DNA from 3 places in the Streptomyces sp. NBC_00523 genome. Region 3 is predicted to be linked to each of the others. Evidence: riboswitches for the same ligand, from Rfam matches in the RefSeq annotation. Region 3 holds a riboswitch; each other region holds the start of a gene.

Region 1 (9,831 bases), 2.7 Mb from region 3:
TACATGCCCATGGGTCACACGGCCACAGCCCAGGCCGGCTCCGGCGGCTTGACAGCGACCGAGCACCGTCTGGCCAACGGCCTGCGCGTGGTGCTCTCCGAGGACCATCTGACCCCGGTCGCGGCGGTGTGCCTCTGGTACGACGTCGGCTCACGCCACGAGGTCAAGGGCCGTACGGGCCTGGCCCACCTCTTCGAGCACCTGATGTTCCAGGGCTCCGGCCAGGTCAAGGGGAACGGGCACTTCGAGCTGGTGCAGGGCGCCGGCGGCTCGCTCAACGGCACCACCAGTTTCGAGCGGACCAACTACTTCGAGACGATGCCCACGCACCAGCTGGAGCTGGCCCTGTGGCTCGAGGCCGACCGGATGGGCTCGCTGCTCGCCGCGCTCGACGAGGAGTCCATGGAGAACCAGCGCGACGTCGTCAAGAACGAGCGCCGCCAGCGCTACGACAACGTCCCGTACGGCACCGCGTTCGAGCGCCTGACCGCGCTGGCCTACCCCGAGGGCCACCCGTACCACCACACCCCGATCGGCTCCATGGCCGACCTGGACGCGGCGACCCTGGAGGACGCCCGCGCCTTCTTCCGTACGTACTACGCGCCGAACAACGCGGTGCTCTCGGTCGTCGGCGACATCGACCCCGAGCAGACCCTCGCCTGGATCGAGAAGTACTTCGGCTCCATCCCCTCGCACGACGGCAAGCAGCCGCCGCGCGACGGCTCGCTGCCCACGATCATGGGCGGCCAGCTGCGTGAGGAGGTACGCGAGGAGGTACCGGCGCGCGCCCTGATGGCCGCGTACCGGCTGCCCCACGACGGCACCCGCGAGTGCGACGCGGCGGACCTCGCCCTGACCGTGCTCGGCGGCGGCGAGTCGTCCCGGCTGCACAACCGCCTGGTCCGGCGCGACCGTACGGCCGTGGCCGCCGGGTTCGGACTGCTCCGGCTCGCCGGCGCGCCCTCCCTGGGCTGGCTGGACGTCAAGACGTCCGGCGGGGTGGAGGTGGCGGAGATCGAGGCCGCGGTCGACGAGGAGCTGGCCCGGTTCGCCGAGGAGGGCCCCACGGCCGAGGAGATGGAGCGCGCCCAGGCCCAGTTGGAGCGCGAATGGCTGGACCGCCTCGGTACGGTCGCGGGCCGCGCCGACGAACTGTGCCGTTACGCCGTGCTGTTCGGCGACCCGCAGCTCGCGCTCTCCGCCGTGAACCGGGTCCTCGACGTCACGGCCGAGGAGGTCAAGGCCGCCGCGCAGGCGCAGCTGCGGCCCGACAACCGGGCGGTCCTGGTCTACGAACCGGTCGAGCCCGCCGAGACGGCCGAAGAGGCCGACGCCGACACCGACGCGCACGAAGGGGCGGACCAGTGACCGACGCTGCCGCGACTGAAGTTTCGATGCAGTTCCACCCCCAGCCCGCCCCCGGCACGGCCCGGCCGTGGGCCTTCCCCGCGCCGGAGCGGGGCTCCCTGCCCAACGGCCTCACCGTGCTGCGCTGCCACCGCCCCGGCCAGCAGGTCGTCGCCGTCGAGATCTTCCTCGCCGCCCCCCTGGACGCCGAGCCCGAGGGTCTGGACGGCGTGGCCACGATCATGTCGCGCGCCCTGTCCGAGGGCACCGACAAGCAGAGCGCCGAGGAGTTCGCCGCCGAGCTGGAGCGGTGCGGCGCCACCTTCGACGCCCACGCCGACCACCCGGGCGTCCGGGTCTCCCTGGAGGTCCCGGCCTCCCGCCTGGCCAAGGCACTCGGCCTGGTCGCCGAGGCGCTGCGGGCGCCGGCCTTCGCCGACAGCGAGATCGAGCGGCTGGTGAGCAACCGGCTGGACGAGATCCCGCACGAGCAGGCCAACCCGGCCCGCCGCGCGGCCAAGCAGCTCTCCAAGGAGCTCTTCCCGGCCACGGCCCGCATGTCGCGCCCGCGCCTGGGCACCGAGGAGACCATCGAGCGGATCGACGCCGCGGCCGTGCGCGCCTTCTACGACGCGCACATCCGCCCGTCCACCGCGACCGCCGTGGTCGTCGGCGACCTCACCGGCATCGACCTGGACGCGCTGCTCGCCGAGACCCTCGGCGACTGGTCGGGGAACACCGCCGAGCCCCGCCCCGTCCCGCCGATCACGGCCGACGACACCGGCCGGGTGATCATCGTGGACCGCCCCGGCGCGGTGCAGACCCAGCTGTTGATCGGCCGCATCGGCGCCGACCGCCACGACAGCGTGTGGCCCGCCCAGGTGCTCGGCACCTACTGCCTGGGCGGCACGCTGACCTCCCGGCTCGACCGGGTGCTGCGCGAGGAGAAGGGCTACACCTACGGCGTGCGGGCCTTCGCCCAGGTGCTCCGCTCCGGCGCAGCCGACTCCGTCTCGGGTGCGACGGGCGCCTCGATGCTCGCCATCAGCGGTTCCGTGGACACCGAGTCCACCGGACCGGCGCTGGACGACCTGTGGAAGGTCCTGCGGACGCTGGCCGCCGAGGGCCTGACGGACGCCGAGCGCGAGACGGCCGTGCAGAACCTCGTGGGCGTCGCGCCCCTGAAGTTCGAGACGGCGGCCTCCGTCGCGAGCACCCTCGCCGACCAGGTCGAACAGCACCTCCCGGACGACTACCAGGCGACGCTGTACGCCCGTCTCGCCGAGACCGGCACCGTCGAGGCGACCGCGGCTGTGGTCAGCGCCTTCCCGGTGGACCGGCTGGTCACGGTCCTGGTCGGGGACGCCTCGCGCATCGAGGAGCCGGTCAGGGCACTCGGCATCGGAGAGGTGTCGGTCGTCACCGGCTGATCCGCAGCTCGGCCCGCTCGACGGGCAACGGGGAGGGTTCGGCGCGCGGTCGCGCCGAACCCTCCCCGCATGCGCGGCCCCTTTTGTCCCTTCCGTGCCTTTTGTGCATAAAGAGATTAGTTCGCCCTGTGGGATGGGCTACAAAACCCCGTGTCCGTTTGGTGGCCTGAAGTCCGTCCGCTTAGCGTCGGGTCCGCTGTCCGCCACTCGTACGCGCATCCGTGATGTACCGGGCAGCCATCGCCGAGTCCCCGTCAGGCGCGAGCCTGGGGAGCCGGGGACCCACCGTCCCTGGGGTGAATCGGATGCCCGCGCTCCGTCCGGAGCGAGGCGTCCGTAGGAGACCTTCCTGCTCCGAACCCGTCAGCTAACCCGGTAGGCGAGAAGGAAGGAAAGGACCAGCCACCCCATGGCGTTCACCCGTGCCACCGGGAAGCACCGTGCCCCGAGCCGCCTGACGCGCGTCGGCGCCAAGGCCGTCGGCGTCGCGACGCTCGCCGCCGGCGGTGTCATCGGCTCCCTGGCCTCCCCGGCCCTCGCCGCCGACACCGGGACGGCCCCCGCCGCCACCGAGACCGGCCTCTCCCAGCTCCTCGCCATCGAGAACACCCTCGCCGACCGCATCGACGCCCAGGCCACGGCGCAGCAGCACCAGGCCGAGGCCGCCGAGAAGAAGGCGGCGGCCAAGGCGAAGGAAGCGGCCAAGAAGAAGGCCGAGGCCGCGAAGAAGAAGGCCGCCGAGAAGGCCGCCAAGGCCAAGGAAGCGGCCAAGGCGAAGGCCAAGGCCGCCCGCGAGGCGTCCGCCCGCGCCGGCCGCTCCACCGCACGCACCGCGCTGGGCTCGTCCTACCAGCTGCCCGTCGCCGGCTCCTACGTGACCACCGGCTACAAGTCCAGCGGCTCGCTCTGGTCCTCCGGCAGCCACTCCGGCATCGACTTCCACGCCGCGTCCGGCAGCTCCGTCGTCGCCGTCGGCGCCGGCACGGTCGTGGAGGCCGGCTGGGGCGGGGCGTACGGCAACAACATCGTGCTCCGGATGGCGGACGGCACGTACACCCAGTACGGCCACCTCTCCTCGATCGGCGTCTCCGTGGGCCAGAGCGTGGCGGCCGGTCAGCAGATCGGGCTCTCCGGCTCGACCGGCAACTCCACCGGTCCGCACCTCCACTTCGAGGCCCGCACCACGCCCTCCTACGGCTCCGACATGGACCCGGTCGCCTATCTGCGCGCCCACGGCGTCAGCGTCTGACCGGTCACCGGCTCCACACCGAAGGCCCCGGCATCCCGCCGGGGCCTTCGCCGTTCCCACGCCTCCCCGCGCACCTTCCGCCACCCGGCCGCGACCAAAAGATATTCATGAATTCCCGCCCGGCATCGGAAATGCGAGCGCATTGCAATAGAGTCACGCCAGAGGTGTCGATCGGCCGCTGTTCGCGGGGATTGAGGCGGAGGTTCGGACATGCGTGTTCCGGCGCATTCGGTATGCACGGCAATCCGTGACGACATCGTCTCCGGTGTCTTCGAACGCGGCAGCCGGCTCACCGAGGAGGTGCTCGCACGGCGTTACGGGGTTTCCCGCGTCCCGGTACGGGAAGCGCTGCGCACCCTGGAGTCGGAGGGCTTCGTCGTGACCCGGAGACACGCCGGAGCCTGCGTCGCCGAGCCCACGGAGCAGGAGGCCGCCGACCTCCTGGAGGTCCGCATGCTGCTGGAACCGCTGAGCGCGGCCCGCGCGGCCCAGCGCCGGACGGACGCCCACCTCAAGGTGTTGCGCGGCCTGGTCAGGCTCGGCCAGGAGCGGGCCCGCCGGGGTGAGGGCGAGGATCTGCGCTCCCTGGCCGGCTGGTTCCACGAGACGCTGGCCCAGGCGTCCGGCAGCCCCGGCCTCATCGCCCTGCTCACCCAGCTCCGCCACAAGATCGCCTGGATGTACGCGGTCGAGCAGCCGGCCCGCCCGGCCGAAGCCTGGGCCGAGCACGGGGCCCTCGTGGACGCCGTGGCGCGCGGGGACGCGGAGCGGGCGCGGGCCCTGGCCGTGCAGCTCGCCGAACGCCACGGCGCCGCGCACCGGCTCCGCCGCGCCGCCCGCCCCGCCACCGTGCCCCGGGCCGGCCGTGTGAGGGCTTCGCAACGTGCCGTAAACACCGCGAGTGGCCGGAATTAACAAAGGGCGCGTACAAATAAAGAAAGGCGCGTGTAAAAAAAGCGGAAAAGGCGCGGCCCGCCCAACCGCCCGCTTATTCGGTCCGCGTCGTATGGCTGCGGCCCGCGCACGCAAAAGCCGCGGCGCCCCATGCAGGGGGCCGCGGCTTTCCCGTGAGAATTCCGGCGGTGTCGGCCGCTCGGGCTCAGACGGTCTCCGGAAGCTCCTCGAGACCCTCGGCGACCAGCTTCGCCAGGCGGTCCAGGGCGGCCTCGGCGTTGTCCGCGTCGGACGCGAGCACGATCTCCTCGCCGCCCTGGGCGCCGAGACCGAGCACCGCGAGCATGGAGGCCGCGTTCACCGGGTTGCCGTCCGCCTTGGCGATGGTGACGGGGACGCCGGAGGCCGTGGCGGCACGGACGAAGATGGAAGCGGGGCGGGCGTGCAGGCCCTCGGCCCAACCGACGTTTACGCGGCGCTCAGCCATGGTTCTGCCCTTCAAGAATCAACGGTTGTCTAGACCAGTGTCTCATGTGGTGCGCGATGCTCCGGGCAGACCCGCGGGCCCTCCCGCGCGCCGCGCCCGCGGTCGTCCGGAGACCTCAGAGTGCCCCGGCCCCGGCACCCCCGCGACCCGTGCGACAGCCGTAGGCTTTCCTCATGCAGCCCTCTCCGGAGCAGAGTCCGCATCACGCCTACCCCGATCACTGGGAGGCGGACGTGGTGCTCCGCGACGGCGGCACCGCGCGGATCAGGCCGATCACCACGGATGACGCCGAGCGCCTGGTCAGCTTCTACGAGCAGGTTTCCGACGAGTCGAAGTACTACCGCTTCTTCGCGCCCTACCCCCGGCTCTCCGCCAAGGACGTCCACCGCTTCACCCATCACGACTACGTCGACAGGGTGGGTCTGGCCGTCACGGTGGGCGGCGAGTTCATCGCCACCGTCCGCTACGACCGGATCGACGCGACCGGCCGCCCCGCCTCGGCCCCCGCCGACGAGGCCGAGGTCGCCTTCCTCGTCCAGGACGCCCACCAGGGCCGGGGCGTGGCCTCGACCCTGCTCGAACACATCGCGGCGGTCGCCCGCGAACGCGGCATCCGGCGCTTCGCCGCAGAGGTGCTGCCCGCCAACACCAAGATGATCAAGGTGTTCCGGGACGCCGGCTACACCCAGCAGCGCAGCTTCGAGGACGGCTCCGTCCACCTCACCCTCGACCTCGAACCCACCGCCGAATCCCTCGCCGTCCAGCGCGCCCGCGAACAGCGCGCCGAGGCCAAGTCCGTGCAGCGGCTGCTCGCCCCCGGATCCGTCGCCGTCATCGGCGTCGGCCGCACCCCCGGCGGCGTCGGCCGCACCGTCCTGCGCAACCTGCTCGGCGCGGGCTTCACCGGCCGCGTCCACGCGGTCAACAGCGCGCTCGACGCCGGGCAGGACACCATCGACGGGGTCCCCGCGCACCGCTCCCTGGGCGAGATCGGCGAGCCGGTCGACCTCGCGGTGGTCGCCGTACCCGCCGACCGCGTCCCGGAGGCCGTCGCGGACTGCGGGGAGCACGGCGTCCAGGGGCTGGTGGTCCTCTCCGCCGGTTACGCCGAGTGGGGCGCCGAGGGCCGCGAGCGCCAGCGGGAACTGGTGCGCCAGGCCCGTTCGTACGGCATGCGGATCATCGGGCCCAACGCGTTCGGCATCATCAACAACTCCGAGGCGGTCCGGCTCAACGCCTCGCTCGCCCCGGACCGGCCCGCCTCCGGGCGCATCGGCCTGTTCACCCAGTCCGGCGCCATCGGCATCGCCCTGCTCTCCGGGCTCTACCGGCGCGGCGCGGGCCTCTCCACCTTCATCTCGGCCGGCAACCGGGCCGACATCTCCGGCAACGACTTCCTTCAGTACTGGTACGAGGACCCGGACACCGATGTCGCCCTGCTCTACCTGGAGTCGCTGGGCAACCCGCGCAAGTTCACCCGCCTCGCCCGCCGTACCGCCGCCGTGAAGCCGGTGGTCGTGGTCAAGGGCGCCCGGCACAGCGGCTCCACCCCGCCCGGCCACGCCGTCCCCGTCAGCCGCATCCCCGACTCCACGGTCTCCGCGCTGATGCGGCAGGCGGGTGTCATCCGCGTCGACACGGTCACCGAGATGGTCGACGCCGGGCTGCTCCTCGCGGACCAGCCGCTTCCGGCGGGCGGACGCGTCGCGATCCTCGGCAACTCGGAGTCCCTGGGGCTGCTCACGTACGACGCGTGCCTGGCCGAGGGGCTTCGCCCGCGCCCGCCCATCGACCTCACCACGTCCGCCACTCCGCAGGACTTCCGGGACGCGCTGTCGGCGGCGCTGGCCGACGGGGCGTGCGACGCCGTGATCGTGACGGCGATCCCGTGGGTCGGCGAGAACGGCGAGGCGGAGTCGGGCGACGGCGAGGTCCTGGCCACCGCGCTGCACGCGGCGGCCGCCGCCGGTCCCGCCAAGCCGGTCGCCGTGGTCCACGTCGAGATCGGCGGCCTGGCGGAGGCGCTGTCGGCCGCCACCAGCACAGTGGCGCAGCCGCGCCCGGCCACCCAGCCGTTCACGGCGGCGCAGGGGACGCCGGCGGCCCCCGCCGCGCCGCCGAGCGCCCCGCCGCCCACTGCCCCACAGCCCGCCACCGCGGACGGCGCCCCCAACATCCCCTCGGACGCCCCACGCCGCGGCCGCATCCCCGCCTACCCCGCCGCCGAGCGCGCCGTGCGGGCGCTCGCCGAGGCCGTGCGGTACGCGCAGTGGCGGCGGCAGGCCGCGACGCCCGGCAAGGTGCCCGACTTCCTCGACGACACCATCGACCCTTCGGGCGCCGCCGCCCGCATCGACGCGCTCCTCGGCGAGGACCCCGACCCGCGCGGCCGGCCGCTCGGCCACGACGAGGCCCGCGAACTGCTCGCCTGCTACGGCATCGCCGTACGCCCCACGCTGCCCGCCCCCGGTCCGGAGGAGGCCGTGGCGGCCGCCGCCCGGCTCGGCTACCCGGTGGCGCTCAAGACGACCGCGCCCCATCTGCGCCACCGGGCCGACCTCGGCGGCGTACGCCTGGACCTCGACAGCGAGGCGGCCCTGCGCCGCGCGTACGGCGACCTCACCGAACTGCTCGGCAAACCGGCGGAGCTGCGGCCCGTCGTCCAGGCCATGGCGCCGCGCGGCGTCGACACCGTCGTACGGGCCACCATCGACCCGGCTGCGGGCGCCGTGCTCTCCTTCGGTCTCGCCGGGGCGCCCTCCGAGCTGCTCGGCGACACCGCCCACCGTCTGGTCCCGGCCACCGACCGGGACGCCGCCGAGCTGATCCGGTCCATCCGGGCGGCCCCGGTCCTGTTCGGCTGGCGCGGTGCGGCGCCGGTGGACACCGCCGCCCTCGAGGAGCTGCTGCTGCGGGTCTCCCGGCTGGTCGACGACCATCCCGAGGTGGTCTCCATCGCCCTGGAACCGGTCGTGGTCGCCCCGCAGGGCCTCTCCGTGCTCGGGGCGAGCGTCCGCCTCTCGCCGCCCCCGGCCCGGAACGACCTCGGCCCGCGCCGCCTGTCGAACTACTGACAGGCCCCGCTCGCGTCCCCCTGGACCGGCCGGGACGGGGGCTCCGGCGGCGTCCCCGGCAGCCATCCGGCCCCCGTAGGATGGTTCCCATGGCTAAGACCGGTACGACCACCCAGGGGCTGCGCGCGGCGATCGAGCGCAGCGGCTACTACCCGGCCCTCGTGGCCGAGGCGGTGGAGGCCGCCGTGGGCGGTGAGCCGGTCGCTTCGTACCTGGTGCACCAGGAGACGACCTTCGACTCCAACGAGGTGCGCCGGCACGTCACGGTGCTGGTGCTCACGGACACCCGCTTCATCGTCAGCCACACCGACGAGCAGAACGCGGACACCAGCTCCCCTTCGCCGTACGCCACCACCTCGACGGAGTCGGTCAAGCTGGACCGGATCTCCTCGGTCGTGGTCAGCCGCGTCGTCGCCAACCCGGAGAAGTACGTTCCGGGCACCCTGCCCCGCGAGGTCGTCCTGACCATCGGCTGGGGCGCGGTCTCCCGGATCGACCTGGAGCCCGCCGCCTGCGGCGACCCGAACTGCGAGGCGGACCACGGCTACACCGGCAGCACCACCGCCGACGACCTGAGCCTGCGGGTCAGCGAGGCCGGCGACGGCCCGGACACCGTGCGCCAGACCCTCGCCTTCGCCCAGGCGCTCTCCGAGGCCACGGTCGCGACCCCCGCGGCCGGCCGCTGATGGTCCAGCCGGCCTGGCCGGACGACTTCGTCCCGCTGCCCGTCGACACCGCGCCCGTCCCGGAGTACGGCAGCGGCTCGCTCGCCGACCTGCTGCCGACCCTGCTCGCGGGCCAGGAGGTCCCGGGCTTCGAGGCGGCCATCGGCGAACTCGCCCCCGCCGACCGGAACTGCGTCTTCCTGATCGACGGCCTCGGCTGGGAGCAGATAAAGGCCCACCCCGACGAGGCCCCGTTCCTGCACTCGCTGCTGCCGACCTCGCGCGGCGGCACCGGCCGCCCGATCACGGCCGGTTTCCCGGCCACCACGGCGACCTCGCTGGCCTCCGTCGGCACCGGCCTGCCCCCGGGCGAGCACGGTCTTCCCGGTTACACCGTCCGTAACCCCGAGACCGGCGAGCTGATGAACCAGCTCCGCTGGCAGCCGTGGACCCCGCCGAAGGCGTGGCAGCCCCACCCCACCCTCTTCCAGCTCGCCGACGCCGCCGGTGTGCGCACCGCCCAGGTCTCCGCCCCCGCCTTCGAGCAGACCCCGCTGACCAAGGTCGCGCTGAGCGGCGGCTCCTTCCTCGGCCGGCTCAGCGGCGAGGAGCGGATGGACACCGCCGCCGAACGGCTGGCCCACGGCGACCGCTCGCTCGTCTATACGTACTACAGCGAGGTCGA
Region 2 (9,831 bases), 960 kb from region 3:
CGGCTACCTCGTCCGGCACGACCGGAGCGCGGGTGAGCTGCTGCTCACCGACTTCCACACGGGCAAGGCGGCCGCCCCGCGCGTGATTGCGGCGCTCCCGGCGGGGAAGACCGCCGACCAGCGGCGGCTGACCTGGGCGGTGGACAAGTTCGGCGGCGACATCGCGTATCTCGACGCCGCGCAGACCCTGCACGTCGTGCCCAGCGGGGTGCCCGCGCAGTCCCTCGCGAAGATCGCCTCCGATCTCGGCGACGCGTACATGGACATCAAGGGCGTCGACGGACTGGAGAGCTGGAACAGCAGCTGGCAGTTCAACAAGCCCGTCTCCTGGACGTACGCCGTCAAGGACTGGACGGGCCGCACGGTGCGCACCCTCAAGGGCGGTGACGGCACCGAGGCGGACGTCAACTGGGACGGCCTGACGGACGCGGGCGGATACACGGGCAACGGCACGCACACCTGGACCCTGACGGCGACGGCCGAGGACGGTTCGGGGAAGTACACCGCCAACGGGACCATCTCGGTCGGCGGCGGCAAGGCGGGCTTCCACGACCAGGGCCGCTCCGGCATCGGCGACCTCGTCACGCTCAACTCGCACGGGGACCTGACCATCCAGTTCGGGCAGGGCTCGGGTGTCTTCAGCGGCAAGGCGTCCGGGACCGGCTGGCCGGCCGGCACCCTCGCCGTGCCCTTCGCGGACACCGGCAGCGACCGCTGCTCCGACCTGTTCGTCCGGATGCCCGGCGGTGAACTGCGCCGGTACGAAGGCAACTGCGGCACCTCCGGCTACAAGCCGGCCGGCAAGCACACCGTGATCGGCGGCGGCTGGCAGCAGTACGACGTGCTGACGTCACCCGGCGACCTGAACGGCGACGGGCGGGCCGACCTCGTCGCCCGTCAGACGTCCACCGGGGACATCTACTTCTACGCGGGCACGGCCGCCGGGAAGTTCCTCCCGAAGACCCGGATCAACACCGACTGGCGGACGTACGCCCAGATCACCGGCGTCGGCGACATCACCGGCGACGGCGTCCCCGACCTGCTCGGCCACGACCGCAACGGCGGCCTGTGGCGCTACAACGGCCTGGGCAACGGCCGCTTCGCGCCGCGCGTGAAGGTGTTCTCGGACTGGGGCAGCTCGTACAACGCGCTGATCGGCGTCGGCGACCTGAACGGCGACGGCCGGAACGACTTCGTCGTGCGCGACTCGGCGGGCAAGCTGTTCCGCAACAACGGCAACGGCAAGGGCTCCTTCGGAGCCCGTACGCAGATCGCCACCGGCTGGCAGACGTACAAGGCCATCTTCTGAGCCCTCGGCCCTGAGTCCTGAGCCCGCCCCACCCGGTGACGGGGCCGCGTGGTCGATACCCGATCGGCTGCGCGGCCGGGGCGGGCTATGCTCGGGGGTGATGTGCCGAGGGCCGTTAGCTCAATTGGTCAGAGCAGCGGACTTTTAATCCGTTGGTTGTGGGTTCGAGTCCCACACGGCCTACCTCGTGGCCCCGGGTCAGCGCGTGCGCGACCCGGGGCTCCGTCGTGTGCGGGGGCGGGCGTCAGACCAGGAGCTTCGACTTCGCTCGCTGGTACTCCTCCTCGGTGATCGCGCCCTTGTCCTTGAGGTCGGCGAGCTTCGACAGGTCCTCGACGTGGCCGCCGCTCTTGTGGTGGCTGCCGCCCTCCGTACCCGCCGCGTCCCTGATGTACGCCTTGAAGGCGGCGTCGCGTTCCTTCGCTTCCTGGACGTCGCGCTTGCCCATGGACTTGCCGCGGGCGATCACGTAGATCAGCACGCCCAGATAGGGCAGTACCAGCGCCAGGATCAGCCAGCCGGCCTTCGCCCAGCCGCTCAGGTCATCGCTGCGGAAGATGTCCATGATGACCCGGAAGAGGAGGAAGAGCCACATGATCCAGAGGAAGAACCAGAGCATCGTCCAGAACAGGTTGAGCAGGGGATAGTCGTCCATCGTCCACTCCCGGAGCCTCGAAATGGCTGAGTCTGAAATCAGTCATATCGCCATATGGGTCCGTGCGCCCGTTGGAGGGGGAGCGCTGTGGAGGGCGGTGGCTACTTCTCCGGCTCGGAGGGGGCGGTGGCCGCGGCCGCCGCCGCCGTCTTCTTGCTGTGGACCATGATGCCGATGAAACCGGCGAGGAATCCGCTGATCAGGCCCGATATCGCGTGGTTGACCGCGTTGACGGACGCGCTGCCCGGGAGGCCGATCGCCAGGTAGTTCACCGCCGCGCTCATCGCCGCGCCCATCACACCGCCGATGAGGCCGCTCTTGGCGGCGGCGCGTGCGGGTGACGGCGGGGTGGCCGAGGGGGCGGGGGTGTTATCGGAGGCGGCGAGCGGTGCGGCCATGGTCGAGAGCCCTCCAGACAGGCTGCGATCAGAGACCGGGAGCAGCTCTCCGCGCGCGCCGGCATGCGCGGTCGGGGCCTGCTCACACGGGCAGCCCACCGAGCCGGGGGGTGCAGCAGATACCTTGCGTCAGAACACATGTTCCTCGCAACACCTTCTCGTTTTCGGCACTTTGGGGTTCGGGTCAAGGGCGGCCGTGGTCCGCGCCGCCGGTGCGCACGGGGTGCGCGGGACGGGTGGTGGTCATGAGAGCTCCGAAGATGCCGTAGAGTTGGGTTCACCGACGCGGGGTGGAGCAGCTCGGTAGCTCGCTGGGCTCATAACCCAGAGGTCGCAGGTTCAAATCCTGTCCCCGCTACTGAAGGATCAGGCCCGGCACGCATGCAGCGTGCCGGGCCTGATGCGTTGTCGGCGCATACGCGTTGTCGCCCCTTCGGCGGCCGAGGACTCGCCCGGTGGCCGGGCGGGCGCGAGGCTGGGGGAGGTGCGCGGTACCGGCCGTGGCCGCACCGGGCAGGAGACCGCAGGTGAGGAAGTGGGAGCGACGGTGGCGCGGGCCCGACGGCGCGGGCAGCCGCCGGTTCGTCCGGGTGCTGCCGGTGACGATGATCGTCATCGGGGTGGTGTTCGACCTCTTCACGCCGCCCTCCTTCACGGCCGTCCCGATCTTCGCGGCCGCCCCGCTGATCGCCGCGCCCTTCTTCGGTCTGGGCACCACGATCCGGATCGGGATCGCCGCAGTGCTCGCCGTCGCGGGCATCCGGCTCTACACCGGCGACCTGGTCGAGGTGGTCTCGTTCATCGAGATGCTCACCGTGCTCACGGTCGCCGTCCAGGCGTGTGTGATCAACCGGGTCGTGCGGCGCGGCAGCGAGCAGCTGGCGTCCGCCCGGATCATCGCCGAGACGGCCATGCGAGCCGTGCTCCCCGTCCCGCCGGAGCGGATCGGCGGACTCCAGGTGGCCGCGCGGTACGAGGCGGCGCAGGCGGACGAGTTCGTCGGGGGCGACCTCTTCGCGGCCGCCGACACTCCGTACGGCGTACGGCTCGTGCTGGGGGACGTACGCGGGAAGGGGCTGGAGGCGGTCGGCGCGGTGGCGGTGGTGATCGGGGCGTTCCGCGAGGCGGCGGAGCACGAGAAGTCGCTGGAGGGCGTGGCGCAGCGGCTGGAGCGGGCGCTGGCGCGTGAGTCGACGCGGGGTGGCGGCTTCGATGAGTTCGAGGAGTTCGTGACCGCCGCGCTCGCAGAGATCCGGCCGGGCGGACAGTTCGTGCGGATCGTGAACCGGGGCCACCCCGAGCCGCTGCTGCTGCGCGGGGACGGGGCGGTGGAGGCGCTGACGCCCACGGAGCCCGCGCTGCCGCTGGGCATGGACCTGGGGGTGCGGCCGGACCGCTCGGACGAGTGGGAGCTGCCGCCCGGCGGGACGCTGCTGTTCTACACGGACGGCCTGTCGGAGGCCCGTGACGCCGAGGGTGTCTTCTACGACCCGGCGGAACGGCTGCGCGGGCGGCTCTTCCCGGGTCCCGAGGAGCTGCTGTCCGCGCTGACCGACGACGTACGGCTGCATACGGGGGGCGAGTCGACCGACGACATGGCGCTGCTCGCGGTGGCCCGGCCGGCCAAGGGACAGCCCGACCGGCGCAGGACGGTGAAGATCATCAAGGGGGGTACCACGCTGCGTGACTGAGGAGCGTCGCTCCGCATAACATTTGACGCAACGTCAGAAAACGCGTAGTGGCTGAGCGTCGATCAACTCGCCCGATTCCACCCGGTTGTGTCCCGTAAAGTCCAGGCCGGGCGCGTGAACGATCAGTGGGAACAGCTTGGAATCGGACCCGTCTGTCTATTAACGTTCGATAACGCAGCGCGGTTGTCCCAGCCGTCGTCAGGGACGGCGCCGCGCGCGTGCGCCGAATTCCGCAAGGGAACCGGGGAACCACCTACATGGGGTGAATCGGGCATCTTCGTCTTCACAAGAGGCGGAGGAACCCGTAGGAGACCTTCCTGCTCCGAACCCGTCAGCTAACCCGGTAGGCGAGAAGGAAGGAAAGGAGCGCGCCCGCGTGGCGTCCAACAAGCCTGCCCCCGAATCACCTTCCCGGTTCGTGCCCGAGTACGGCGCCGACTTTGCGTCCGGCCCCGGCACCGCTTACATCCCGGAACAGGGCGGCGACTACGCGACCGACCGGGGCAATGGCTTTGCCACCGGCGCCGGTTACGGCAGCGGCTTCCGCGCCGACGACGCCGACTCCGAGCGGACCTGGGAGGAATGGAACCCCACCGAGGAGTCCGTCCGCCCCGTCCGCGGCAAGCACCGTGTCGCCAAGCAGCGCAATGGTCTGGCCCGTAGCTCCACCGTCCTCGGCGTCGGTGTCATCGCGGCCGTCGGTGCGGGAGGCATGGCCACCGCGCAGAGCAAGCCGCCGGTCTCCATCTCTCTTCCCGATTCCATCACGGGCAATCTCCCCGACGCCAAGTCCCTTCCCGGCGTGGGCGCGTTCTTTTCCGGTGAGAGCGAGGCCGAAACCCCCGCGACCGCCACCGCCGCCGCCCCGCTGACGACCGCCGGCATCACGACCGCCGAGGCCGAGCAGGGCACCACGGACGCCGGTGAGGCGCTGCGCGCCCGCATCCTCCAGCAGGCCGAACAGCAGCAGGGCGCCGCCGACGCCGAGGCGAAGGCGGCCGAGGAGAAGGCCGCTGCCGAGAAGGCGGCCGCCGAGGCGAAGAAGCAGCAGGACGAGGCCGAGGCCAAGGCCGCCGCTGAGAAGAAGAAGGCGGAGGAGGAGGCGAAGAAGAAGGCCGAGGCGCTGCGCCTGGCCAAGCTCGCCGCCAGCTACGCCATCCCCACCTCCTCGTACACGATCACCTCGACGTTCGGCGAGGCCGGCTCCATGTGGTCCTCCGGCTACCACACGGGCCTCGACTTCGCGGCCCCGACCGGCACCCCGATCAAGGCCATCCACACCGGCACCATCAAGTCGGCCGGCTGGTCCGGCGCCTACGGCTACCGCACGGTGCTGGAGCTGGAGGACGGCACCGAGCTGTGGTTCTGCCACCAGTCCTCGATCGGCGTCACGGTCGGCCAGAAGGTCACCACCGGCGACACCATCGGCCGCGTCGGCGCGACCGGCAACGTGACCGGCCCGCACCTCCACCTGGAGGTCCACACCCCGGACGGCACCGGCATCGACCCGATGGCCTGGCTGCGCGCCCGCGGCCTGACGGTCTGAGGACTCCTCCTCCGGCACCCCGGCCCTTCCCCGCACGCGGCCTTCCGAACCCCGGCAGCCCTGACGCACACCCCCCCCCGACGTCAGGGCTGCCGGTTCGCGTACAGCGGCAGCCTCCGCAGGGAGCAGCCTGCCGGATGTAGATGGCACGGAATAGCGGATAGCCCGGAAGCTGTTGTTCCACCTATGACTTCACTGCGCAATCTCGGCCCGTCGGGCCTCCAGGTCTTCCCGCTCTGCCTCGGTGGAAACGTCTTCGGCTGGACCGCTGACGAGACCCAGTCCTTCGCCGTCCTCGACGCGTACGCGGCGGCAGGCGGCAACTTCGTGGACACCGCCGACGCCTACTCGCACTGGGTGCCCGGCAACGAGGGCGGCGAGTCGGAGACGGTCATCGGCAAGTGGCTCGCGTCGCGCGGCAACCGGTCCGACGTCGTGGTGGCCACCAAGGTCGGTGCGCTGCCCGGCTACAAGGGCCTCTCGGCGCCCACGATCAAGTCGGCCGCCGAGGAGTCGCTGCGCCGCCTCGGCACGGACCACATCGACCTGTACTACACACACTTCGATGACGAGACGGTCCCGGTCGAGGAGATCATCACGGCCCTCGACGAGCTGGTGAAGGAGGGCAAGGTCCGCGAGATCGCCGCCTCCAACATCAGCGCCGCGCGGCTGCGCGCCTCGCTGGAGTTCTCCGAACGCGAGGGCCTGGCCCGCTATGTGGCGCTCCAGCCGCACTACAACCTCGTGTCCCGGGACACCTACGAGGGCGAGCTCCAGGACACCGCCGCCGACGCCGGGCTCGCGGCCGTCCCGTACTACGCGCTGGCCGCCGGCTTCCTCACCGGCAAGTACCGCCCGGGGACTGCTGTGGACAGCGCCCGCGCCGGGAGCGCGGCCGGTCACCTGGAGTCGGAGCGCGGACAGCGGGTGCTCGCCGCGCTCGACACGGTGGCGCGGGACCGGGACGCCGAGATCGCGACGGTGGCCCTGGCCTGGCTCGCGTCCCGCCCGACGGTCGCCGCGCCGATCGCCTCCGCCCGCACGGTCGACCAGCTGCCCGCCCTGCTGGCGGTCGCCGGGCTTGAGCTGACGGACGAGGAGCTGTCGACGCTGACGGCGGCCTCGGCGTAGCGATCAGGCCTGCGGCCCGTTGGCGTGGGGCTGTTGGCCGTAGGGGTGTTGACCGTAGGGCTGCGTCGTCGGGTACGTGGGCGGGGCGCTGTACGGGGCCGGGTTGCCGTACGGATTCGGGTTGCCGTTGTACGGGGCCGGGTTGCCGTACGCGTAGGGCACGGGCCCGCCCGCGTACGGTCGGCGAGGTGGCCAGGCGGCCGTGTAGCCGGGCGGCCGGCGGTGCGTGGCCCGGGCCGCGTACGCGAGGGCGGGGCCCGCGATCTCGCGGCGCTGCCACAGGTGGTGCAGCAGCTCCAGCTCGCGCGCGGCGAAGTCCGGGTCGGCCCTGCCCAGTCCGGCCTGTCGGCGCAGGGAGGCCAGGGACGTCGCGAACGCCTCGTACTCGGCGACCGCCCGCGCCGCCGCCCTGCCGCGCTCCTTCGCCTCCTTGGCACGGACCCTCGCGTAGTCCGGGTGGTACGGATGGCCGGAGGCGCTCACCGCGTACCGCCTGCGCGCCGCGTTCCTGGCCAGGGCGCGGGCCCGCATCGAGGCTAGGGCGCGGGGCTCGTCGGGGGTGAGCCAGCCGGCTTCGGCGTACGCGGGGAGCTCGACGGCCAGGGAGCGCAGCTCCTTGCGGCGGGCTCGGATCACCTGCCAGGTCACCAGGCCGAACACCGGGACCATGAACGCCCCGTACACGAGGTAGAAGCCGTACCGGCCGAAGGTCGCCGAGCCGTTCCACAGGGCGTGCATGCCCATCGCGAGGACCAGGCCGAGCAGCGGTACGGCGATGCGCCGCACCCGGCGGCCGGCGGCGCTGCTCGCGGCGATCCCGAGACCGATGCCGGTCAGGACGGTGAAGAGCGGGTGGGCGAAGGGGGTCATCACGGCACGGACCAGGAACGTCACCACGGTCACTGACGCGAAGCCGGAGTCCAGTTGCTGGTCCTCGCCGAAGGCGTTGCCCAGGTAGAGGATGTTCTCGGTGAAGGCGAACCCCGTCGCGGTGAACCCGGCGACGACGACGCCGTCCACGATCCCGGTGAAGTCCCTCCGGCGGAAGAGGAAGAGCAGCAGCACGGCGGCGGCCTTGGCGCTCTCCTCGACCACCGGTGCGATGACCGTGGCACCGAGGGTGTCGGCGTTCCCCGGATCGCTGTCGGCTATCCACCGGGTCGCGAACGAGTTGGCGAGAATGGCGACCAGGGCCGCCGCGCACGCGCCCCACGCGAAGGCGAACAGCAGATTCCGCCACGGCGACGGCTCCACCCGGTCCAGCCAGCGGAAGGCCGTCATCAGCACCGGGACCGGCAGGACGGCCAGACTCAGGCCGACGAGGAAGCCCTCGGTGCCGGTCTGGTCGCGGACCAGGGCGAGGATCACCACCCCGCAGAGCGCCAGCAGCGTGAAGACGGCGATGACTCGGAACGTACGGTTCCGCCAGAGCAGGCCGACGCGGCGCGGCCGGTAACGCCACTGGCCCCGCGCCGGCACGGCGGCCAGGATCTCGCCGACCCGCTGCTCCTGGAGCACCGGGACGGCCGGCTGATCCCACCGTTGTCGCTGAACAGACCCGTCGGACACCCCTCGACCCTAACGAGCGGGTCGGACAACGGCCATGGTGCCCGTCGGGCCAGGGCTTGACCCAAAGGAAAGGCCCTAGACGCGCGCGAAGAGCAGGTCGTGCACGACGTGGCCCTTCCCCAGGCCCTGGCCCTCGAACCGGGTCCGCGGGCGGAACGCGGGGCGCGGGGCGTAACCGCCGTCGGCCACCGTGTTCTCGAAGAGGGGGTGCGCGGTCAGCACGTCGAGCATCTGCTCGGCGTACGGCTCCCAGTCGGTCGCGCAGTGCACGATCGCCCCGGACTTCAGCGGGCCCGCCACCAGGTCCAGGAACTCCGGCTGGATCAGCCGGCGCTTGTGGTGGCGGGACTTGGGCCACGGGTCGGGGAAGTAGACCCGCAGCCCGTCCAGCGAATCCGGTTCCAGCATCTCGCGCAGCAGGATGATCGCGTCGCCGTTGGCGACCCGGACGTTGGCCGAGCCGTTCCGGTCGGCGAGGCCGAGCAGGTTGCCCTGGCCGGGCGTGTGCACGTCGACGGCGAGGATGCCGGTGCCCGGGTCGTCGGCCGCCATCTGCGCGGTGGCCTCACCCATGCCGAAGCCGATCTCCAGGACCACCGGGAGGCCGTCGAACAGGGCGGGCAGGTCCAGGACGCTCAGCCCGTCGATGTCCAGGCCCCACTTGGGCCAGAGCCGCTCCAGGGCGTTCTGCTGGCCGGGCGTGACCCGGCTGCGGCGCGGCTGGAAGCTGCGGATGCGGCGCTCGTGGTGCGAGCCGGCCGGGTCGGCCGCGGGACCGCCGGGGAAGCGGGGCTGCTGACGCATCCGGCGCGCGCGCTCCAGGGACGCGGCCCGCACGTCGTCGGGGATCCCGGCGGTGGTGGGCACGGTGCCGTCGTCGGGCGTCGGGGAGGGGTTCTTGGGCTCAGACACAATGCCCTGATTCTACGGGGACGGGCGTCCTGCCACGGAGGGCGCGGGAATCACCCCGTCGTCGCCCGCTCCGGCGGCTTCCAGCCCGCCGCCCGGGCCCGGAGCAGGGCGCGGCGGGCCACCTCGCGGCCGATGGGCAGCGAGGCGGTGGCGGCGGGCGACGGGGCGTTCAGCACGTGCACCGTGTGCGGGGCCTCGCGGATCAGGAAGTCGTCCACCAGCGTGCCGTCCCGGAGCACGGCCTGGGCGCGGACCCCGGCCGGCGAGGGGCGCAGGTCCTCCTCCCTGACCTCGGGCAGGAGGCGGCGGACGGCCTGCGTGAACGCGCGCTTCGAGAGGGAGCGGTGCACCTCGCCCGCCCCGTACCGCCAGTGTCTGCGGGCGATGCGCCACGAGCCGGGCCAGCTGAGCGTGTCCATCAGCTCGCGGGGCCGGACGACGGGCCAGCCGTAGCCCTCGCGGGCGGCGGCGGGCACCGCGTTGGGGCCGACGTGGACGGAGCCGTCGAAGCCCCGGGTCAGGTGGACGCCGAGGAACGGGAACGCCGGGTCGGGCACCGGATAGACGAGCCCGCGCACCAGCTCGGGCCGCGCCAGCTCGTAGTACTCCCCCCGGAACGG
Region 3 (9,831 bases):
AGTCACACGGAAGGCATCTCCCATGGGCTCCGCGAACGGCAGACACCGCCGCCCTCGTCAGGCACCCGCCATCGTGGTCGCCGCAGGCGTCACCGGCTCGGCCATCGCCATCCCGCTGCTCGGCGCGGCAAGCGCACACGCCGCGGACACCGCGACCTGGGACCGGGTGGCCGACTGCGAGAGCGGCGGCATGTGGAGCGCCGACCTCGGCAACGGCTCCTACGGCGGTCTCCAGTTCACGCCGGAGCTGTGGAAGGCGTACGGCGGTGAGTCGTACGCCGAGCGCGCCGACCTCGCCAGCCGCTCGCAGCAGATTGCGGTGGCCGAGCGGGTCCTGGCCGCCAAGGGCCCCAAGGCGTGGCCGAGCTGCGCGGTGATCTCCGGGCTCACCAAGGCCGCGGGCAAGGCGGACGTGGACCCGGGCGACAAGGGCGAGGAGGACCCCGCCCGGGGCGCCGACTCGGGCCTCGACGCCGGTCTCGGCACCGACCCGGTGGACGACGCCTCCTCGGGCTCGTCGGCCACCGCCTCGGACGAGGCGTCCGACGCGGCCACCACGGGCAAGGAGGCCGGCAAGAGCTCCGGCAAGCACGCGGGCAGGAGCGCCGAGGAGAAGGCGGACGCCTCCGCCTCCCCGTCGGGCGACGCTTCGGCCGACCCGTCCGCCGACCCCTCCGGCACCCCGTCCGCCTCGGACGACCCGTCCACCACGCCCTCGGGCGACCCCTCCGCGGACCCCTCGGCCGGCGCGACGGACGACGCGCGGGCGAAGGGCGGCAAGCACCGGGGCGCCCCGGCCGCCGACGACGCCACCGGGACGGCCGACGGGCGCGACACGGGCCGCCACGCCTCGCGGGGCGACGGCGACGCGCGCGACAGTGCCACGGGGCCGGCTGGCGGCACGTACACCGTGCGGCCGGGCGACAACCTCTGGGCGATCGCCGACGCGCAGGACCTGCCCGGCGGCTGGCCCGAGCTGTACGAGGCGAACAGGGCCGAGGTGGGCTCCGACCCGGACCTCATCCTGCCCGGCCAGAACCTCGATCTGGGCCTGGGTGACCTGGCCCCGGACCAGGTCGCCGAGAGCGCCGGATGAGCCGTTAGAGCCCCCTGCGCTTTGGGTGGTTTAAGAGGCCCATGTCCCACTTTTGACCGAGTGAGACATGGGTCTCTTTGCGTGAACTCACGCCCCTTGTCCGGGAGGTCCCGCCGCATCCGTTCCGACCTGCACAAATGAGGGTTCATCGGATGCTCTTACGGGATGATTATCCGGTATGTCCTTCTTTGAATATGACCGGTGGGTGTGATTACGGTCAGAACCGCTCGCACCGCGGGCCCCGTCGACCGTCACGCCGAATCCTGCCGTCGGTCGGAGGGAACAGACGCGAAAGCGCCGTAGGCAGGAGCGGGGGACCCAGGTAGGCGCTGGGCCCGGTCGTCGGGAGACGGGCGGGGCCGGCTAGGGGTGAAGTCGCGCCAGGAGCGCGGCCGGGCAACTCACTTGGCCCGAACCCGACAGCTCACCTCGCAGGCGTCGGTGAGGAGAAGACTCGATGCTGCTCAACCGCAAGGGCAACAAGCACCGCCGCCCCTCCAAGGCCGTCCGTGTCGCGACGCTCGCCGGTGTCGCCGGTGCCGCCGTCGCCGTGCCGCTGATGGGCGCGACCAACGCCTCCGCCGCCTCCGTCGCCACGTGGGACGCCGTCGCCCAGTGCGAGTCCGGCGGCAACTGGTCGATCAACACCGGCAACGGCTACTACGGCGGCCTGCAGTTCTCCCAGTCCAGCTGGGCCGCCGCCGGCGGTACGCAGTACGCGCCCCGCGCCGACCTGGCCACCAAGGCCCAGCAGATCGCCACCGCCGAGAAGCTCCTCGACCTGCAGGGCCCGGGCGCCTGGTCCTGCGCCGGTGCCGGCAACCTGACCAACGACGGTGTCGACCCGGGCGTCGACACCGGCTCCGGTGCCGCGAAGCAGGAGGCCCCCAAGCAGGAGGCCGCCCCGAAGAAGGCCGAGCGCACGGAGGCCCCGGCCACCAACCGCTCCGACCGCTCGGACGCCCCGAAGGCCGCGAAGAAGACGGTCACCACCCCCACCGGCAAGAAGGTCGCCAAGGGTGACGGCGAGTACAAGGTCGTCTCCGGTGACACGCTGAGCAAGATCGCCGCCGAGCACCACGTCAAGGGCGGCTGGGAGCGGCTGTTCAAGCTGAACAAGGACATCGTCCAGGACGCCGACCTGATCTACCCGGGTCAGCAGCTCCACCTGACGAAGTAACGAAGCAACCGCGATCCCTCCTCGCTGATCGCTCAGGCCGCCCCGGCCCGGCACGCACTCTCCCCCCGTGTGTTGCCGGGCCGGGGCACGCCGCATTGAGGCCGCCGGGCACCCGTGAGCGTTCAACTGTTGTAGTTACCAGTCAGTAGTTATCCGGCCTTTCGCTCCGGTATGCCCGCCCTTGGGTCCTTTTTCGTCCCAGGGGACGGGCGGTCGGCCGACGCCGACGGCCGGGCCGGTTAGGCTCTTGTCGCAAGGCCAAAGTGACCCTGCACAATCAGCGTCATATCCCAGAAGGAGATGCCTCGTGCCGTCCATCGACGTCGTCGTAGCCCGGGAAATCCTCGACTCCCGGGGCAACCCCACGGTCGAGGTCGAGGTCGGCCTCGACGACGGCAGCACCGGTCGTGCTGCTGTTCCGTCCGGCGCCTCCACCGGCGCGTTCGAGGCCATTGAGCTTCGCGACGGCGACCCCAACCGCTACCAGGGCAAGGGCGTCGAGAAGGCCGTCCTCGCCGTGATCGAGCAGATCGGCCCGGAGCTCGTCGGCTACGACGCCACCGAGCAGCGCCTCATCGACCAGGCGATGTTCGACCTGGACGCCACGGAGAACAAGGGCTCGCTCGGCGCCAACGCCATCCTCGGCGTCTCCCTCGCCGTCGCCCACGCCGCCTCCGAGGCCAGCGACCTCCCGCTGTTCCGCTACCTCGGCGGCCCGAACGCGCACCTGCTGCCCGTTCCGATGATGAACATCCTGAACGGCGGCTCGCACGCCGACTCCAACGTGGACATCCAGGAGTTCATGATCGCGCCGATCGGCGCCGAGTCGTTCTCCGAGGCCCTGCGCTGGGGCGCCGAGGTCTACCACACGCTGAAGAAGGTCCTGAAGACCAAGGGCCTGTCCACCGGCCTCGGCGACGAGGGCGGCTTCGCGCCGAACCTGGAGTCCAACCGCGCCGCCCTCGACCTCATCATCGAGGCCATCAAGGAGGCCGGTTACGCCCCGGGCAAGGACATCGCGCTCGCGCTCGACGTCGCCGCGTCCGAGTTCTACAAGGACGGCTCGTACGAGTTCGAGGGCAAGTCCCGCTCGGCCGCCGAGATGACCGAGTACTACGAGGAGCTCGTCTCCGCGTACCCGCTGGTCTCCATCGAGGACCCGCTGTACGAGGACGACTGGGCGGGCTGGAAGGTCATCACCGACAAGCTGGGCGCCAAGGTCCAGATCGTCGGCGACGACCTCTTCGTCACCAACCCGGAGCGCCTGGCCCGCGGCATCGAGGAGGGCTCCGCCAACGCCCTGCTCGTCAAGGTCAACCAGATCGGTTCGCTGACCGAGACCCTGGACGCCGTCGAGCTGGCCCAGCGCAACGGCTTCAAGTGCATGATGTCGCACCGCTCCGGCGAGACCGAGGACGTCACCATCGCCGACCTCGCCGTCGCCGTGAACTGCGGTCAGATCAAGACCGGCGCCCCGGCCCGCTCGGACCGCGTCGCCAAGTACAACCAGCTGCTGCGCATCGAGGAGATCCTCGACGACGCCGCGGTGTACGCGGGCCGCTCGGCGTTCCCGCGCTTCAAGGGCTGACGCCCCTCGCGGGTACCCCCCGCCTCCGTCCGTCCCCGCGCCCGGTCACGTACCGTGTGCGGGGACGGACGTCGTAATGGGGAGGCGGGAACATGGCCGTGAAGGACAGGGACCGGTTCTCCACCGCGACCCGGCTGCGGCTGCTCGGTGAGCAGACCGCCGCCCGCGTCTACCGGTCCCAGAACCGGCGCCAGGCCCGCCGCTCCCGGCTCACCGGCCGGGCCGCCTTCCTGGCCCTGGTCGTCTGCTCCCTGGTCGTCGCCCTCGCGTATCCGATGCGTCAGTACGTGTCGCAGCGCGACGAGATCGCCGACCAGCGCAGGCTGGCCCGCGAGGCCGAGGCGCGCACCGAGGAGCTGCGGGACCAGAAGGCCCGGCTCCAGGACGACGCGTACATCAAGCGGCTGGCCCGCGAGCACCTGCACTACGTTCTTCCGGGGGAGACCGGCTACACCGTGGTCGACCCCGACGCGGTCAAGGAGCGCAACGGGAAGCCGGCCGAGACGGACCGGCCCTGGCACTCCAACCTGTGGGACGGCGTGGACAGCGCCGACCGCGGCTGACGGCCGTCCCCATCCCCGTACCTCTGCAGAACCCGCGGTTCGAGCAGTCCGATCAGCACCCTAGGCAGGCATGGAAACGCCCCCTCCCCAGACCGAGCCCACCGTCCCCACCGAGGCGGACATCGCCGCGTTCCAGCAGCAGCTGGGCCGCCCGCCGCGCGGGCTGCGCGCCATCGCGCACCGCTGTCCGTGCGGCAACCCGGACGTGGTCGAGACGCAGCCCCGGCTGGAGGACGGCACGCCGTTCCCGACGACGTTCTACCTGACGTGCCCCCGCGCCGCGTCCGCGATCGGCACGCTGGAGGCGAACGGGGTCATGAAGGAGATGACCGAGCGCCTGGGCAAGGACCCCGAGCTCGCGGCGGCCTACCGGGCGGCGCACGAGGACTACATCGCGCGGCGCGACGCCATCGAGGTCCTGGAGGGCTTCCCGAGCGCCGGTGGCATGCCGGACCGGGTGAAGTGCCTGCACGTGCTCGTCGGGCACTCGCTGGCGGCCGGTCCCGGCGTCAACCCGCTGGGCGACGAGGCGATCGCGATGCTGCCGGAGTGGTGGCGCAAGGGACCCTGCGTGTCGCCGTGCGGCGAGCAGGGTACGGACGAGGGCTGAGGGGGCGGCAGACATGACGCGCGTGGCCGCCATCGACTGCGGCACCAACTCGATCCGCCTGCTGGTCGCGGACGCCGACCCGGTCACCGGGGAGCTCGTCGAGCACGCCCGGCGCATGGAGATCGTCCGGCTGGGGCAGGGCGTCGACCGGACCGGCCGGCTCGCCCCCGAGGCGCTGGAGCGCACGTTCGCCGCCTGCCGCCAGTACGCGGCGGTGATCCAGGAGCACGGCGCCGACAAGGTGCGCTTCGTCGCCACCTCCGCCTCCCGGGACGCCGAGAACCGCGACGACTTCGTGCGCGGGGTGCGGGACATCCTGGGCGTCGAGCCGGAGGTGATCAGCGGGGACCAGGAGGCCGCGTTCTCGTTCACCGGGGCGACCAAGGAGCTGACCGGGCGCGACGACCTCGCGAAGCCGTACCTGGTCGTGGACATCGGCGGCGGTTCCACCGAGTTCGTCGTGGGCGACGACCGGGTGCGGGCCGCCCGGTCCGTGGACATCGGCTGCGTACGGCTGACCGAGCGTCACCTCGTGCGTGACGGCGTGGTCAGCGATCCGCCGTCGCCCGAGGGGGCCGAGGCGATCCGCGCCGACGTGGCCGCCGCCCTGGACCTGGCGGAGGAGACCGTGCCGCTCGCCTCGGCGGCCACGCTGGTGGGCCTCGCCGGGACGGTCACCACGGTGGCCGCGATGGCGCTGGGCCTGGAGGAGTACGACTCCGAGGCGATCCACCACTCCCGCGTCTCCCTGGAGCAGGTCCGGGAGATCACCGCGCGGCTGCTGTCCTCCACCCATGCGGAGCGCGCGGCGATCGGCGCGATGCACCCGGGCCGGGTCGACGTGATCCCGTCCGGTGCGCTGATCCTCCAGGCCGTGATGGAGCGGACCGGGGTGCGCGAGGTCGTGGTGAGCGAGCACGACATTCTGGATGGAATCGCCTTTTCGCTGGCGTGAGCCGGGCGCTCATGCGTCGTCCCGCCCGCACCGTTGAGAGGGCGGGACGTGCCTGGTGGGGCGGCTTTCGGGCCGCCTCGCCACCAACTTCGTGAACTTCTTCACAAGGAATTGCCCACCCCGGGCCCGTCTTCTGCTCCGGATGGGTAGCGCAGGAGGTGAGCGGGGTCACTCCGGGGCCGGACCGACAGGTTCCGGGAGTGTTACGCCCGGGTGGACCGGGAGGCCCCTTCGCCCGGGGCCGAGGGCCAAGGGCCAGCTCGCAGGCGGTGAACAACGTTCACCACTGTAACGGGGTTCCCGGTGCGGGTCATGACCTGGGTCACGTGGGCGGCGAACTATAGCAGAGGGTGGCCACAACCTTGTGAAGGGGCTCACGAGCATGCCCCCCGAGTGGGGTGGATACTCGATGGCATGAGCACCACGGAGCGTCCCAGGATCCTCGTAGTAGGCGGTGGGTACGTAGGTCTGTACGCAGCTCGGCGCATCCTCAAGAAGATGCGCTACGGCGAGGCGACCGTCACGGTCGTCGACCCCCGGTCGTACATGACCTATCAGCCCTTCCTCCCCGAAGCTGCCGCCGGCAGCATCTCCCCTCGGCATGTCGTCGTCCCGCTGCGGCGCGTCCTGCCCAAGGCCGAGGTGCTCACCGGTCGCGTCACCACGATCGACCAGGACCGCAAGGTCGCCACGGTCGCGCCGCTCGTCGGCGAGGCCTACGAGCTGCCCTTCGACTACCTGGTCATCGCGCTCGGCGCGGTCTCCCGCACCTTCCCGATCCCCGGCCTTGCCGAGCAGGGCATCGGTATGAAGGGCATCGAGGAGGCCATCGGCCTGCGCAACCACGTTCTGGAGCAGCTGGACAAGGCCGACTCCACGACGGACGAGGACGTCCGCCGCCGGGCCCTCACCTTCGTCTTCGTGGGCGGCGGGTTCGCCGGTGCGGAGACCATCGGCGAGGTCGAGGACATGGCCCGCGACGCGGCCAAGTACTACACCAACGTGAAGCGCGAGGACATGCGCTTCATCCTGGTCGACGCCGCCGACAAGATCCTCCCCGAGGTCGGTCCGAAGCTCGGGACCTGGGGCCGCGAGCACCTGGAGTCCCGTGGTGTCGAGGTCTTCCTCTCGACCTCCATGGACTCCTGCGTCGACGGCCACGTGGTGCTGAAGAACGGCCTGGAGGTCGACTCCAACACCATCGTGTGGACCGCCGGTGTGAAGCCGAACCCGGCCCTGGCCCGCTTCGGCCTGCCGCTCGGCCCCCGCGGCCACGTGGACACCACCGAGAAGCTCCAGGTGCAGGGCACCGACTACATCTGGGCCGCGGGCGACAACGCCCAGGTGCCGGACATGGTCGGCCGCAAGGCGGGCAACCCCAACGCCTGGTGCCCGCCGAACGCCCAGCACGCGCTGCGTCAGGCCCGGGTCCTCGGCGACAACGTGATCTCCGGGATGCGCGGCTTCCCGCAGGCCGACTACAGCCACGCCAACAAGGGCGCGGTCGCCGGTCTGGGCCTGCACAAGGGCGTCGCGATGATCGTCATGGGCAAGATGAAGATCAAGCTCAAGGGCCGTCTCGCCTGGTACATGCACCGTGGCTACCACGGTCTGGCGATGCCGACCTGGAACCGCAAGATCCGGATCTTCGCCGACTGGACCCTCGCGATGTTCCTCAAGCGCGAGGTCGTCTCCCTGGGTGCCATGGAGACGCCGCGCGAGGAGTTCTACGAGGCCGCCAAGCCGGCCCCCGCGCCGGCCGCCGCCAAGCCCGTGGGCGAGAAGGCCAAGGCCTCCTAGCTCCACCCGGCCGCAAGGCCGCAGTACGACGCCCGAAGGGGCCGTCCGCCATCCGTGGTGCGGACGGCCCCTTCGGCGTATCCGGGTACGAAAGGGCGGCGCGCGGCACGGGCCGCACCCCCGGCGGATGCGTGTGCCGTGCACGCATTTTGCCGTTCCCTTGCCCGGTAGCGGGATGGCCGGGCCGCCGCAGACTGTTGTGGGGGATGTACCACGCCAAGGCGCCCCGGGTGCCGGGGCGTGGTCCGGGACATGTGTGGGCATGTCTGGGCACGTCGGGAAACACCGTCACGGAGGTGTGCGCCATGGCAGACGCCGCATTGCGGCTGACCGCTCTCGCCCAGCAGTTGCTGGGCCAACCCCTACCGGTCCGCGTCCGGGCCTGGGACGGCAGCGAATCCGGACCGCCCGGAGCCCCCGTCCTCGTCATCAGGAACCGCCGGGCCCTGCGCCGGCTGCTGTGGAAGCCGGGCGAACTCGGTCTGGCCCGCGCCTGGGTGGCCGGCGAGCTGGACATCGAGGGCGACCTCTACGAAGCCCTGGACCTGATGGCCGGGCTCATCTGGGAGCGCACCTCCGACGCGCCGGGCGGCCTCCAGGCCCTGCGCGACCCGAAGTCGCGCGCCGCCGCCGCGGACCTGCTGAAGCTGTCCGGGCCCTGGCTGCCGCCCGCCCCGCCGCCCGAGGAAGTGCGCCGCCGCAGCGGTCCCCTGCACACCAGACGCCGCGACAAGGAGGCCATCAGCCACCACTACGACGTGGGCAACGACTTCTACGAACTGGTCCTCGGGCCGTCCATGGTCTACTCCTGCGCCTACTGGGAGGACGCCGGGACCCTGGAGGACGCCCAGCGCGACAAACTCGACCTCGTCTGCCGCAAACTGGCCCTCAAGGAGGGCGACCGCCTGCTGGACGTCGGCTGCGGCTGGGGCTCCATGGCCATCCACGCCGCCCGCGAGTACGGCGCCCACGTCACCGGCGTCACCCTCTCCACCGAGCAGGCCGCCTACGCCCGCAAGCGCATCGCCGACGAGGGCCTGACCGACCGCGTGGAGATCCGGGTCCAGGACTACCGGGACGTCCGCGACGGGCCCTACGACGCCATCTCGTCCATCGGCATGGCGGAGCACGTCGGCTCCGTCCGCTACCGGGAGTACGCCGACGACCTCTTCGCCCTCCTCAAGCCCGGCGGGCGCCTCCTCAACCACCAGATCGGGCGCCGCCCGGAGCGGGACGAGTCGGCGTACGAGATCGACGCGTTCATCGACGCCTACGTCTTCCCGGACGGGGAACTGGCCCCGGTCGGCCGGACCCTCGCCCTCCTGGAGGAGGCCGGCTTCGAGGCCCGCGACGTCGAGGCGCTGCGCGAGCACTACGCGCTGACGCTGCGCCAGTGGGTCGCCAACCTGGAGCGGGGCTGGGGGAGCGCCGTGAAGATGGTCTCGCCCGGCCGGGCGCGCGTCTGGCGGCTCTACATGGCCGCTTCCGCGCTGTCTTTCGAGCGCAACAAGATCGGCGTCAACCAGATCCTCGCGGTGCGCCCGGAGACGGACGGCGCCTCACGCATGCCGCTGCGCGCCCGCGTCTGGAAGGCCGACGCGACCGCCTGAGCGACGTACAGCAGGGACGTACGCACGGAAGGGGCCGGTGTCCGCGGACACCGGCCCCTTCCCTCGTACCGCTCCTGCTACTCGGTCTTGATGGCCGTCAGCATGTTGAGCCTCGCGGCGCTGCGGGCGGGCCACAGGGCTGCGAGCACACCGACCGCACCTGCCAGGAGCAGGAAGACCGCGATCCGGCTCCACGGGATGACCAGTACGTACTGCGGGATGCTCTCGGCGACGGTCTGCCCGATCGCCCAGCCGAGGAACAGCCCGAGCCCGATGCCGACGAGCGCGCCGAACAGCGAGATCACCACCGCCTCAAGGCGGATCATCCGCTTCACCCGGCGACGGTCCAGGCCGATCGCCCGCAGCATGCCGATCTCCTGCTGGCGCTCGAACACCGACATGGCCAGGGTGTTGACGACCCCGAGCACC

The links. Region 3 has a riboswitch for cyclic di-AMP ahead of OHS17_RS13115 (LysM peptidoglycan-binding domain-containing protein). Riboswitches for the same ligand answer to the same signal wherever they lie in the genome.
Region 1: another riboswitch for cyclic di-AMP. It lies ahead of OHS17_RS25585 (M23 family metallopeptidase); the one in region 3 lies ahead of OHS17_RS13115 (LysM peptidoglycan-binding domain-containing protein).
Region 2: another riboswitch for cyclic di-AMP. It lies ahead of OHS17_RS17575 (M23 family metallopeptidase); the one in region 3 lies ahead of OHS17_RS13115 (LysM peptidoglycan-binding domain-containing protein).

Annotation. Positions count from the first base shown of each region.
Region 1 covers NZ_CP107836.1:5,623,094-5,632,924, forward strand. The annotation lists gene OHS17_RS25575 (M16 family metallopeptidase) at 4-1,368, shown strand; gene OHS17_RS25580 (M16 family metallopeptidase) at 1,395-2,777, shown strand; cyclic di-AMP (ydaO/yuaA leader) riboswitch at 3,009-3,173, shown strand; gene OHS17_RS25585 (M23 family metallopeptidase) at 3,187-4,026, shown strand; gene OHS17_RS25590 (GntR family transcriptional regulator) at 4,237-4,941, shown strand; gene OHS17_RS25595 (HPr family phosphocarrier protein) at 5,126-5,407, opposite strand; gene OHS17_RS25600 (bifunctional acetate--CoA ligase family protein/GNAT family N-acetyltransferase) at 5,581-8,481, shown strand; gene OHS17_RS25605 (DUF5998 family protein) at 8,571-9,167, shown strand; gene OHS17_RS25610 (alkaline phosphatase family protein) at 9,167-9,831, shown strand, end outside.
Region 2 covers NZ_CP107836.1:3,885,024-3,894,854, forward strand. The annotation lists gene OHS17_RS17545 (FG-GAP-like repeat-containing protein) at 1-1,309, shown strand, start outside; tRNA gene OHS17_RS17550 (tRNA-Lys) at 1,419-1,492, shown strand; gene OHS17_RS17555 (SHOCT domain-containing protein) at 1,554-1,964, opposite strand; gene OHS17_RS17560 (hypothetical protein) at 2,066-2,362, opposite strand; tRNA gene OHS17_RS17565 (tRNA-Met) at 2,647-2,720, shown strand; gene OHS17_RS17570 (PP2C family protein-serine/threonine phosphatase) at 2,890-4,053, shown strand; cyclic di-AMP (ydaO/yuaA leader) riboswitch at 4,265-4,418, shown strand; gene OHS17_RS17575 (M23 family metallopeptidase) at 4,430-5,599, shown strand; gene OHS17_RS17580 (aldo/keto reductase) at 5,786-6,730, shown strand; gene OHS17_RS17585 (PrsW family intramembrane metalloprotease) at 6,734-8,299, opposite strand; gene trmB (tRNA (guanosine(46)-N7)-methyltransferase TrmB) at 8,375-9,211, opposite strand; gene lhgO (L-2-hydroxyglutarate oxidase) at 9,262-9,831, opposite strand, start outside.
Region 3 covers NZ_CP107836.1:2,923,611-2,933,441, reverse strand. The annotation lists gene OHS17_RS13120 (transglycosylase family protein) at 23-1,096, shown strand; cyclic di-AMP (ydaO/yuaA leader) riboswitch at 1,382-1,549, shown strand; gene OHS17_RS13115 (LysM peptidoglycan-binding domain-containing protein) at 1,554-2,276, shown strand; gene eno (phosphopyruvate hydratase) at 2,584-3,864, shown strand; gene OHS17_RS13105 (FtsB family cell division protein) at 3,957-4,427, shown strand; gene OHS17_RS13100 (DUF501 domain-containing protein) at 4,498-5,037, shown strand; gene OHS17_RS13095 (Ppx/GppA phosphatase family protein) at 5,051-5,992, shown strand; gene OHS17_RS13090 (NAD(P)/FAD-dependent oxidoreductase) at 6,407-7,792, shown strand; gene OHS17_RS13085 (cyclopropane-fatty-acyl-phospholipid synthase family protein) at 8,098-9,402, shown strand; gene OHS17_RS13080 (ABC transporter permease) at 9,480-9,831, opposite strand, start outside.